DNA from 2 places in the Desulfuribacillus alkaliarsenatis genome. Region 2 is predicted to be linked to the other one. Evidence: riboswitches for the same ligand, from Rfam matches in the RefSeq annotation. Region 2 holds a riboswitch; the other holds the start of a gene.
What was found. Region 2 has a riboswitch for S-adenosylmethionine ahead of BHF68_RS00675 (methionine ABC transporter ATP-binding protein). Riboswitches for the same ligand answer to the same signal wherever they lie in the genome.

Region 1 (5,061 bases), on a different contig from region 2:
TATATGATATAACATTTCATCTTCATCCAATGTAAAAGTTATAGATTTATCTAAAATACTTTCTATATTATCTAATGAAATGTAGTTTAATCCTTCAGAGTTTTTTGGTTGCTGGTATCTATAACCATTAGTTTGATAATTGATTACCTTATCTAATACTGGTGACACAAAAGTGAGCTCAGTAATATAAAGTGGAAGTATTTGTTTAGGAATTCCATTATTATGATCAGTTGCTATTACATCTACAGTTTGGTTTTGGTATAGATAATACCCTGTAAAGCTTATTAGTATAAAATAACAAAAAAAAGTAACTAGTAATAACTGAACTTTATTTTTCAATTTATGTCTCTCCTGTTTTCCCATTGATAGTTATATATATTTGATTGTACAGGATATAACAATTAAAAACTACCCTTCTAATTAAATTATAAGCATTCAAAGATAAACCATTTTTTTAGAAAAAGGAATTTTTTAATCTTATTAACAAATAATAAAAACAACCATCAACTAGGAGGTTATAATCATGAAGAGCAAAAAAATAGTTTTAATCTTTCTAACGTTTATCTTAATACTTAATGTAATATCTCTTACATATTGGCAAACACAAGAGACAGCAAGGGTGCTTAGATATGGTGCCCAGGGAAATGATGTGACTGAGCTACAAACTAGACTAAATCAATTAGGTTACTATACTTTTAGAATCACTGGAATATACGGCTGGAGAACACAAGCAGCTGTACGAAATTTCCAACGGGATTATGGTTTAGTTGTTGATGGAATTGCAGGTCCACAAACCTGGGGAGCTTTAAGACGAAACACTCACTTAGCTGGTGCTACAGGGCCAGCACGGGGCTTTACTGACCAAGAGATTAATCTTTTAGTTAACTTGGTTAACGGAGAAGCTAGAGGTGAGCCTTACATTGGACAAGTCGCAGTTGTGGCTGTCGTATTAAATCGTGTAAGAAACCAACAATTTCCCAATACTGTTTCTGGGGTTGTCTTTGAACCTAGAGCTTTTACTGCAGTCGCAGATGGACAAATCTGGCTAACACCAACTGACCCAAATCTAAGACAAGCTGTGATGGATGCCATAAATGGTTGGGATCCAACAAATGGAGCATTGTATTTCTTTAATCCAGAAACTTCAACTAGCCCGTGGATTTGGAGTCGTCCACAAATCAAACAAATAGGCAGGCATATATTCGCTTATTAAATATAATTAATAAAAGCAAAAGAGAGGCAACCTCTAAGTAATTATAATTACTAAGGCTGTCTCTCTGTTCTATATACACTTGTTAATTGCTTGAGTTAAATCGTAAATTAAATCATTACAATCTTCAATACCTACAGATATTCGTAATAAATCATCTGTTACGCCTAATTTTTTCCGATAATCCTCAGGCATATCTGCATGTGTCTGTCTGGAAGGAATCGTAATTAATGATTCTACTCCTCCTAAACTCTCAGCAAAAGAAAATAGCTCTAACTTGGAAAGCAAGTCCATAGCTAATTGTTCTGATTTGAAACGAATTGACAACATTGCCCCATCACCTGTAGCTTGTCCGAGGTGAATATTATACCCTTGTTCATTTATAGATGGATAATATACTTGATTTATCCATTTAGATCCCTCTGTTTGAGCCCATTCAACGATGGCCTGTGCATTTTTCGTCTGACGTTCCATCCTTAACCCTAATGTTTTAAGACTTCTAAGGAGTAGCCAAGAGTCACCCGCTGACAAGACAGATCCTGTTGTATTCTGCAAAAATCCGATTCTATCTGCAAGGTCTGCATCATTCGTAATAATTGCTCCTGCCAATAAATCATTATGGCCCGCTAAATACTTTGTCCCACTGTGAATTACAATATCTGCACCTAAATTAATTGGTGTTTGATAATATGGTGTCATAAATGTATTATCTACTATAAATAATGCATTAAATTGTTTGCACAGTTTGGCACACAGCTTGATATCTGTAATCTTCATTAATGGGTTAGACGGCGTTTCGATTAATAAACCTTTAGTATTGGGTTTCCATGTCTGTTCAACTTCAATAAGATTAGTAGTATCAATAAAATCTGCGTCTATGCCATACTGATTGAAATATTGTTTTAATAATCGGTATGTGCCGCCATATAAATCTTCTGATAGGATTACATGATCACCAGACTTGAACAAACCGAAAATAGTAGTTAAAGCAGCCATTCCAGTTGGAAAAGCAAAACCGTACTTACCTTCTTCTAGACTAGCTAGTGCTGTTTCTAGTTCCTGTCTAGTTGGATTAGAAGTTCTTGAATAATCATAACCAGTACTTTCACCTATTGCTGGATGTCTAAAAGTAGCTGAGTGATAAATGGGTGTGCTAATTGCACCATATTTTTCATTTTTAATAACACCAACCTGAGCTAAAATCGTGTTTTTATTAAATTTCATCATCTAACCTCCAATATATGCTATTTCAATTGTATTAATTATGCTTATATAAGAAAAAAGCTTTCTCTTAAGAGAAAGCTTTTTAAACTCGCACTTTCTCTTATCTATCAGAAGTATTCTGCAGGATTTAGCACCTCATGAATTTCATAGGTTGCCGGGTTTCATAGGGCCAGTCCCTCCACCACTCTGGATAAGAGTATATTCTATTACGTTAAATCATAGCAAATTTATCGAATAAGTCAAGTTATTTATATTTTTTCTTTGCAATTTTGATTATTCTGTCGAGCATATCAGGATATTCTAGGCCGATACTTTTAGCTGCATCAGGAAATAAGCTAGTAGGAGTCATACCTGGTAATGTGTTTATTTCTAAAATTACAGGTTGCTGTCCTTCTGGTACAATAAAATCTACCCTTGAATAGGTTTCACAACCTAATGCCTTATGTGCTTTGATAGCCCAATCTTGAGCTATTATAGTGTTCTCTTTAGAAATTCTAGCAGGTATTATGTGCTCAGAGCCACCAGGCGCATATTTTGATTCATAGTCGTAATGGCTATTCTTAGGTACTATTTCTATGACTGGAAGAGCCTGTATATCATCACCTGTACCTAATACGGCAACTGTGATTTCAACACCCTTTATATACTCTTCAACTAATATTTCTGAATCAAAATTAACAGCTGTATTAAGACCTTCTAAAAGCTGTTGCTTATCATAAGCAATAGTTAAGCCTATCGTTGAGCCCTCTTGATTTGGCTTGATTACAATTGGAAAGCTAAAGATATTTATAATTTTGTTAATTATTAACTCTCTATTTAGATTAATTTCATCAGGTTTTACAATAAGCTCTTTAGCTACTTTAATACCAGCTAATGCAAAATGTTTTTTTGATAAAGATTTATTCATAGCTAAGGAACTTGCAAGAACCCCAGAACCTACATATGGGATATTAAGTAATTCTAATAAGCTTTGTACTCTCCCATCTTCTCCGTATCTTCCATGTAATGCGATATAGGCAAAGTCAGGTTTATCCGCTAGTAATTGTTTGATTAACTGTTGGTGATTATCATATTCTAGTGCTATAACATTGTAACCTTTTTCAGTTAATGCCTTGCATACACCTAATCCACTCTTAAGTGACACTTCTCTTTCGTTCGAAATACCACCATATATTACAGCTATATTATTCAAGTTATTGCCTCCTTAATTTAATGTTAAAAAACAGTTCAAATTATAATATTTTAATAATGCGTTATGTTATAATTAAGCCAATACGTTATTTCATTATAATACAAAGGAGCATCTAAATGTACTCTAGTCGACCAATCAAACATACTTTTATTATTCTATTAATTATGTCCTTATCCCTGCTAATTCTTATCGGTTGTCAAAATTCTGCAGGCACGCCTGAGCAACCTGACACAAGCCTAGATGTTGAAAATGAAGACTTATCAGATGATAAATTTGAAAATGGCACTGACAGTAACAATAACAACAATAACGAAATAGCTCAGCCTGAGATTACAGACGAACCTGCCTTGTCTGATGAGCAGCTTCGTGAATTAAAGGTTAATGAGTTAGGTGAAGTTATGGTCCTAATGTATCACGTTATTGGTGATAAAGAAGACGAATGGGAGCGTACTGCTGACAATTTCCGAAATGACTTAAAAGTATTATATGAAGAAGGCTACTATCTGGTTACGGCTAGAGATTTCGTTACAGGAAATATGGACGTACCAGCAGGAAAAACTCCTGTTATCTTAACATTTGACGACTCAACAGAAGGTCACTTTAGGTTTTTAATAAATGAACAAGGTGAAAAAATCGTAGACCCTGATTCTGCTGTAGGTATTATTGAAAACTTTGCAAATGAAAATCCAGGTTTCGGAACAGCAGCTACGTTTTACGTTAATTATCCGTTACCTTTTAGGCAAAATGATCAACCAGAATGGCGTAAGCTTAAATTCGAGTATTTAGTTGATTTAGGTATGGAGATTGGTAATCATACCTATGGGCATGAACGCCTAGACCGCATAACAGACGAAGAGGTTCAAAGAACCCTTGCGCGTCATGTTGAAGCTACGCAAAACTTATTACCAGGCTATTCTGTCGATACATTTGCATTAACGTTTGGTATAAGACCTGTAAATCGCGAATTATCAGTTCAAGGTAGCTATAACGGTATTGATTATCATCATAAAGGAGTCTTTCTAGTTGGTTCCAACCCTGCTCCTTCACCTTTTTCTACGGAATTTAAACCAGAAGCAATTCCTAGAATTAGGGCAGCCAGTGTGCCTTCTGATTTCTTCAATCAATGGATAGATTATTTTAGAAATAATCCTGAGCGCCGATATGTAAGTGACGGTGATATGAACACAATAACCATACCTGAAGAGCTTAAGGATAGCGTAAATATAGAGAAGTTCGATGATAGAACTATCCGAACTTACTAACAGTATTTTAGCGGCACAACATTTGTTACTTAAATGTTATGCCGCTGTTTTTTAGTTGTTCAATTGCTGTATTTAATTGCTCATTGTTCTGTACTAGACCAATGCGCACATAACCTTCTCCCATGGCGCCAAAAGCATCTCCTGGGATTACAACAATTCCCGCTTGCTCTAAT
Region 2 (5,061 bases):
ACATACATGACTAATGGCTGATTGCGCTGAAAGCCATAGCGGTATGCCATATCACCTAAACCACCACCTCCTACAACACCTGCCATTGCCGTATAGCCTACCAAAGCAACAGCGGTTACAGTAATACCTGCAACTAATCCTGGTAAAGACTCAGGGATTAACACCTTGAAAATTATTTGTCGCAGATTAGAACCCATTGCTTGAGCAGACTCGATTATCCCTCTATCAATTTCGTTGATAGAAGTTTCTACTAATCTAGCGAAGAATGGAGCGGCACCGAAGGATAATGGCACTACCATCGCCTCGTAGGAAATTGCTACACCCATAATCTTTCTTGTCAAAGGAATTAACATAATTAGTAGTAGGATAAAAGGAATTGAGCGTAAGATATTTACGACAGAGCCTACTGACTGATTTATTATGTGATTCTCTAAAATGTGTCCTTTGCTCGTAAGGGCTAGGACTATGCCGATAGGGATTCCAATGACCGCTGCAATTACCGTCGGCCAGAATACCATATAGAGTGTTTCGTAGCTAGCAGTGCCTATTAGACTCCAATTTAACTGCTGGAGATCAGCTAGTAGATTTCTAAAGTCCATTTGTTAACACCTCAATTCGGATGTTATTTTCTTTTAAATATTTTAGAGCGTTCGATATGTTTTCAGGTGCACCCTCAACCGTCATGACGAGAGTTCCATAAGGGGTATCCTGAATACGATTTATTTGTCCGTGTAAAATATTAATATCTATATCATGAGTTTTAATCATATCGCTAATTACAGGATTACTAGTTGTTTCACCTAAGAACGAGAGCTGTAGTAGCTTATGTGTTGCTGAGTCTTTACTAGCAAAATTAGCTAGTATTTCCTCGGGTACTTCAACATGGGTTACCTGCTTAAGAAATTCATGTGCAATCTTAGTCTTAGGCTGGCTGAACAACTGTAGCACTGTACCAAGCTCAGCTATTTGACCTTGATCAATAACTGCTACACGGTCGCAAATGTTTTTAATGACTTCCATCTCATGAGTGATTAACACCATGGTCAGACCAAGCCTGCGGTTAATGTCCTTTAGCAGTTCAAGAATAGATAATGTTGTCTTAGGGTCTAAAGCAGAGGTTGCTTCATCGCATAATAAAACCTTAGGATTATTAGCAATTGCTCGGGCTATACCGACCCGTTGCTTCTGACCACCGCTTAACTGAGCTGGATATGAATCTGCTTGGTTCGTTAGTCCAACTAGGTGAATTAGTTCATCAACACGTTTGTTGATATCAGCCTTCTTCATGCCTGCTATTTCTAGTGGATAGGCAATGTTACCACGGACTGTGCGTGCGCTTAAGAGGTTAAAGTGCTGAAAAATCATACCTATTTCTTTGCGTTTCTCACGTAGCTGTGTGGTAGATAACCTGGTAATATCCTGATTATCTATGATTATGTTACCAGAGGTTGGAGTCTCAAGCATGTTAAAGCAACGAATTAGCGTGCTTTTACCAGCGCCACTATAGCCAATTATGCCGAAAATCTCACCTTGAGTAATTTCTAAGTCAATATTTTCTAAGGCAACGATCGATTTGCCGTTAGTCTGATATACTTTTTGTAAATTATCTACTTTAATCATAGTGTTTGTGCTCATGGTGAACCTCCTTTTTAAAGATAACTAAAATGAAAAATATAAGGCTTCACAAAATGAAAAGCGCCCTTCATAAGAAAGGGCGCATAACTAGTAAGTCGACCTCTCTCATCTATCAAAGCATACGCTTTGCAGGAATTGGCACCATAGTGAACAAAAATCGTTCACCGGTTGCCGGGTTTCATCGGGCCAGCCCCTCCACCTCTCTGGATAAGAGTATATATCCAAGTATTTAATTGTTTTAAGTTATATTTCGTAATTAGAAGTTGCAAATCATAGTATTCAGATGTGATTTGTTGTTAATTGTTTGTTTTAGCTTGATGAAATATTAACATGGGATGCTATATTTAGTCAACAGGAAAATTTTAATGATTTAAAATTCCTTTTCTCTCTAATTGAGTATTATCGATAATAGCTTCATCTTCCTTGCCTAATAAAGCGTATCTGTAGCTATCTGTTAATGCCTGCCAGCTAGCGTCGATAATATTTTCAGAGACACCAACGGTACTCCAGTTTGTTTCACCATCACTTGATTCTATAAGCACACGAATTTTAGCGGCAGTTCCGTCCTTCTCGTCGATAACACGCACCTTATAGTCCGTTAAGTATACATCCTTAAGGGTAGGGTAGATATCCTCAAGGGTTTTTCTTAGTGCATTATCAAGGGCGTTTACTGGGCCATTTCCATCATCAGCCGTTATCGAAGTGGTACCACTACCATTAATTTTTAATTTGACAATTGCATCAGATGTAACCTTTTGGTCACCACGTTTTTCAATAATTAGCTTAAAGGAATCAAGGGCAATTATTTCTTTTACCTCAGAAAAGGCTTTGCGTAGGAGTAGCTCGAAGGATGCTTCAGCAGCTTCAAACTGATATCCCTGGTGCTCTAGCTCCTTAATTTCATTAATGATTGTTTTCGTTTCAGGGTGTTCTTTACTAACATCTAAGCCCAATTCCTTAGCTTTAAAGAGTACATTACTCTGACCTGCAAGCTCGGACATAAGAACACGACGCTGATTACCAACGGTTTCTGGCTCGATATGCTCATAAGTTTTGGCGTTTTTAAGGATTGCACTAACATGCATACCACCCTTATGGGTAAAGGCACTGCGCCCGACAAATGGTTGATTCGAATGATGAACAACATTAGCAATCTCACTAATGTAGCGAGAAGCTTCAGTTAAATACTTTATATTATCTCCGATACAATTATAGTCAGATTTTAATTGCAGGTTTGGGATAATAGAGCACAGATTTGCATTTCCGCAGCGCTCCCCAAATCCGTTCATAGTTCCTTGTACCTGTGTAGCTCCAGCTCTCACAGCTGCGATAGAGTTAGCAACAGCAAGCTCACCGTCATTATGGGCATGGATGCCAATTGGTGTCGTTAACGCTTGCTTAACCTTAGCAACAATATCTTCAATTTCATGGGGTAAAGAGCCACCATTAGTATCACATAAAGCAAGGCAGTCAGCGCCACCACGTTCGGCGGCTTTTAATGCTTCAATTGCATATTCTGGGTTTGCCTTATACCCATCAAAGAAGTGCTCAGCATCAAAAATAACCTCAAGGGAGTTAGATTTTAAATAAGCTACAGAATCTTCAATCATCTTTAAATTTTCTTCTAAGGTTGTTCGTAATGCTTCGATCACTTGGAAGTCCCAGGTTTTTCCGAAAATCGCAATAGCTTTAGCACCTGACTCTATTAAAAAGTTTAAATTAGAATCATCTGCTGGACTACAAAAGGCTCTGCGCGTACTACCAAATGCCGTAAGCTTAGCGTTTTTAAATGAGGCCTTAGAAGCTTGTTTGAAAAACTCTAAATCCTTTGGGTTAGAACCAGGCCAGCCACCTTCTATATAAGCAACACCTAAGCTATCTAGTTTTTTTGCTACTTTGAGCTTATCTTCACTTGAAAAGCTGATACCTTCACCTTGGGTTCCGTCACGCAAGGTTGTATCATAAATATATACATTCTTCATTGATACGTTCACCTCTGATTCCTCTATAAATGACAACCATCCATTAATTTATATATTCAAATAATATATCATAAATAGTGCATAAAAACCACTGTGAAAACGCTAGTGTAGACAACATAGGTAAAATTAATATTATAATTATATAAAAAATTTCTAGGACGATAGTACCTGTAATGCTATAATATTACAAGGAAACAAATATCGACAAAAATTGACAAACGACAACTGTTAATAGCTATACTCTAACAGTACTTAATTAGTTGAGAAACTGGAGGTTATGAAATTGATTACACCGATATCGTTTGTTTTTCAATCGGTTCCTGAGGCAATTGTGTTTGCAATCTTTTTTGTAGCGCTTATGGGAATGCGAGTAAAGGATAATTTAATTAAAGCTACTTTAGCTGGTGTTCTTTTAGCTAGCTCTACTGTAGTATTTTGGGCTGTAGAGTTACCATTTTTAGTACGATTTTTTCTGCAATTACCAGTGTTTTGGATTATTTTATACCTGATATTTAGAGCTCCGTTCAATAAGGTTATGATTACAGGAACAATTGCTTTTGGTTTATTAATAATTGCTGAAACTATAAGCCTTGAATTAGCGTTACTTATTTTTGGAATAACCCACGCAGATGTAATGCAGAGTGATTTCTTGAAAATAACTGTGGTAAGTGGTGGATATGTGGTTTTGTTGATAATATCTTGGGTTATGAATAAGAAAAGATGGTCATTGTTCAAGCAACAAGAGCAAATAGAAATGTATACTACAAAAGATGTTCGAAAAATTAATACATATTTAATGGTGCTTGTACTTCAAGTATTACTGATTGTAAGCATTAACCTTAGTTATGTTACGGGATTCTTTCAATTTAGCAATCTAGCATTTCACATAGTTACTTTTGTCTTAATTATTGTAACTGGCTTTTTATTGTTTTTTGCACATAACATCATTACTATATCGGCTAAGGCTGGTGAACTAGAAGCTCATAAAGAATATTTGAAAAATGTTAATGACCTATTTGTTACAATCCGCGGTCAACGACATGATTTTTTGAACCACTTACAGGTAATTCACTCTTATGCTAAGATGGGCAAAACAGAGAAAGTCCAAGCATATGCAAATAGCTTATTTGCAGAAGTGAAGGAAATTAGTAAGATAACGATACCTAACAACGCAACCCTTAGTGCACTATTGCAAACTAAAAATGTCTTAATGGAATCAGATGGTATTGAACTCGATATAAACGTTAAATCTAGTTTTCAAAACACTGCATTAAAGGATATTGAGCTAGTAAAGCTGGTTGGAAATCTTTTAGACAACGCTAGGGAAGCAATAATCGAAAATGATGTAGTAAAAGAGCAGCGAAAGATAATACTAAAAATATTTGATGATGCAGACTATACTCATTTAGTTGTCAACAACCTGCGTCCTACGTTAACGGAAGAA

Region 1: linked by a shared signal. The riboswitch ahead of BHF68_RS12295 (trans-sulfuration enzyme family protein) and the one ahead of BHF68_RS00675 (methionine ABC transporter ATP-binding protein) in region 2 are both predicted to bind S-adenosylmethionine.

Annotation. Positions count from the first base shown of each region.
Region 1 covers NZ_MIJE01000033.1:86,009-91,069, forward strand. Annotated here, with positions in the region: gene BHF68_RS12285 (M23 family metallopeptidase) at 1-339, opposite strand, end outside; gene sleB (spore cortex-lytic enzyme) at 524-1,213, shown strand; gene BHF68_RS12295 (trans-sulfuration enzyme family protein) at 1,283-2,434, opposite strand; SAM riboswitch class I at 2,532-2,631, opposite strand; gene BHF68_RS12300 (D-alanine--D-alanine ligase family protein) at 2,679-3,626, opposite strand; gene BHF68_RS12305 (polysaccharide deacetylase family protein) at 3,743-4,888, shown strand; gene BHF68_RS12310 (LL-diaminopimelate aminotransferase) at 4,914-5,061, opposite strand, start outside.
Region 2 covers NZ_MIJE01000001.1:134,080-139,140, forward strand. Annotated here, with positions in the region: gene BHF68_RS00670 (methionine ABC transporter permease) at 1-599, opposite strand, end outside; gene BHF68_RS00675 (methionine ABC transporter ATP-binding protein) at 589-1,620, opposite strand; SAM riboswitch class I at 1,738-1,849, opposite strand; gene cimA (citramalate synthase) at 1,998-3,617, opposite strand; gene BHF68_RS00685 (sensor histidine kinase) at 3,895-5,061, shown strand, end outside.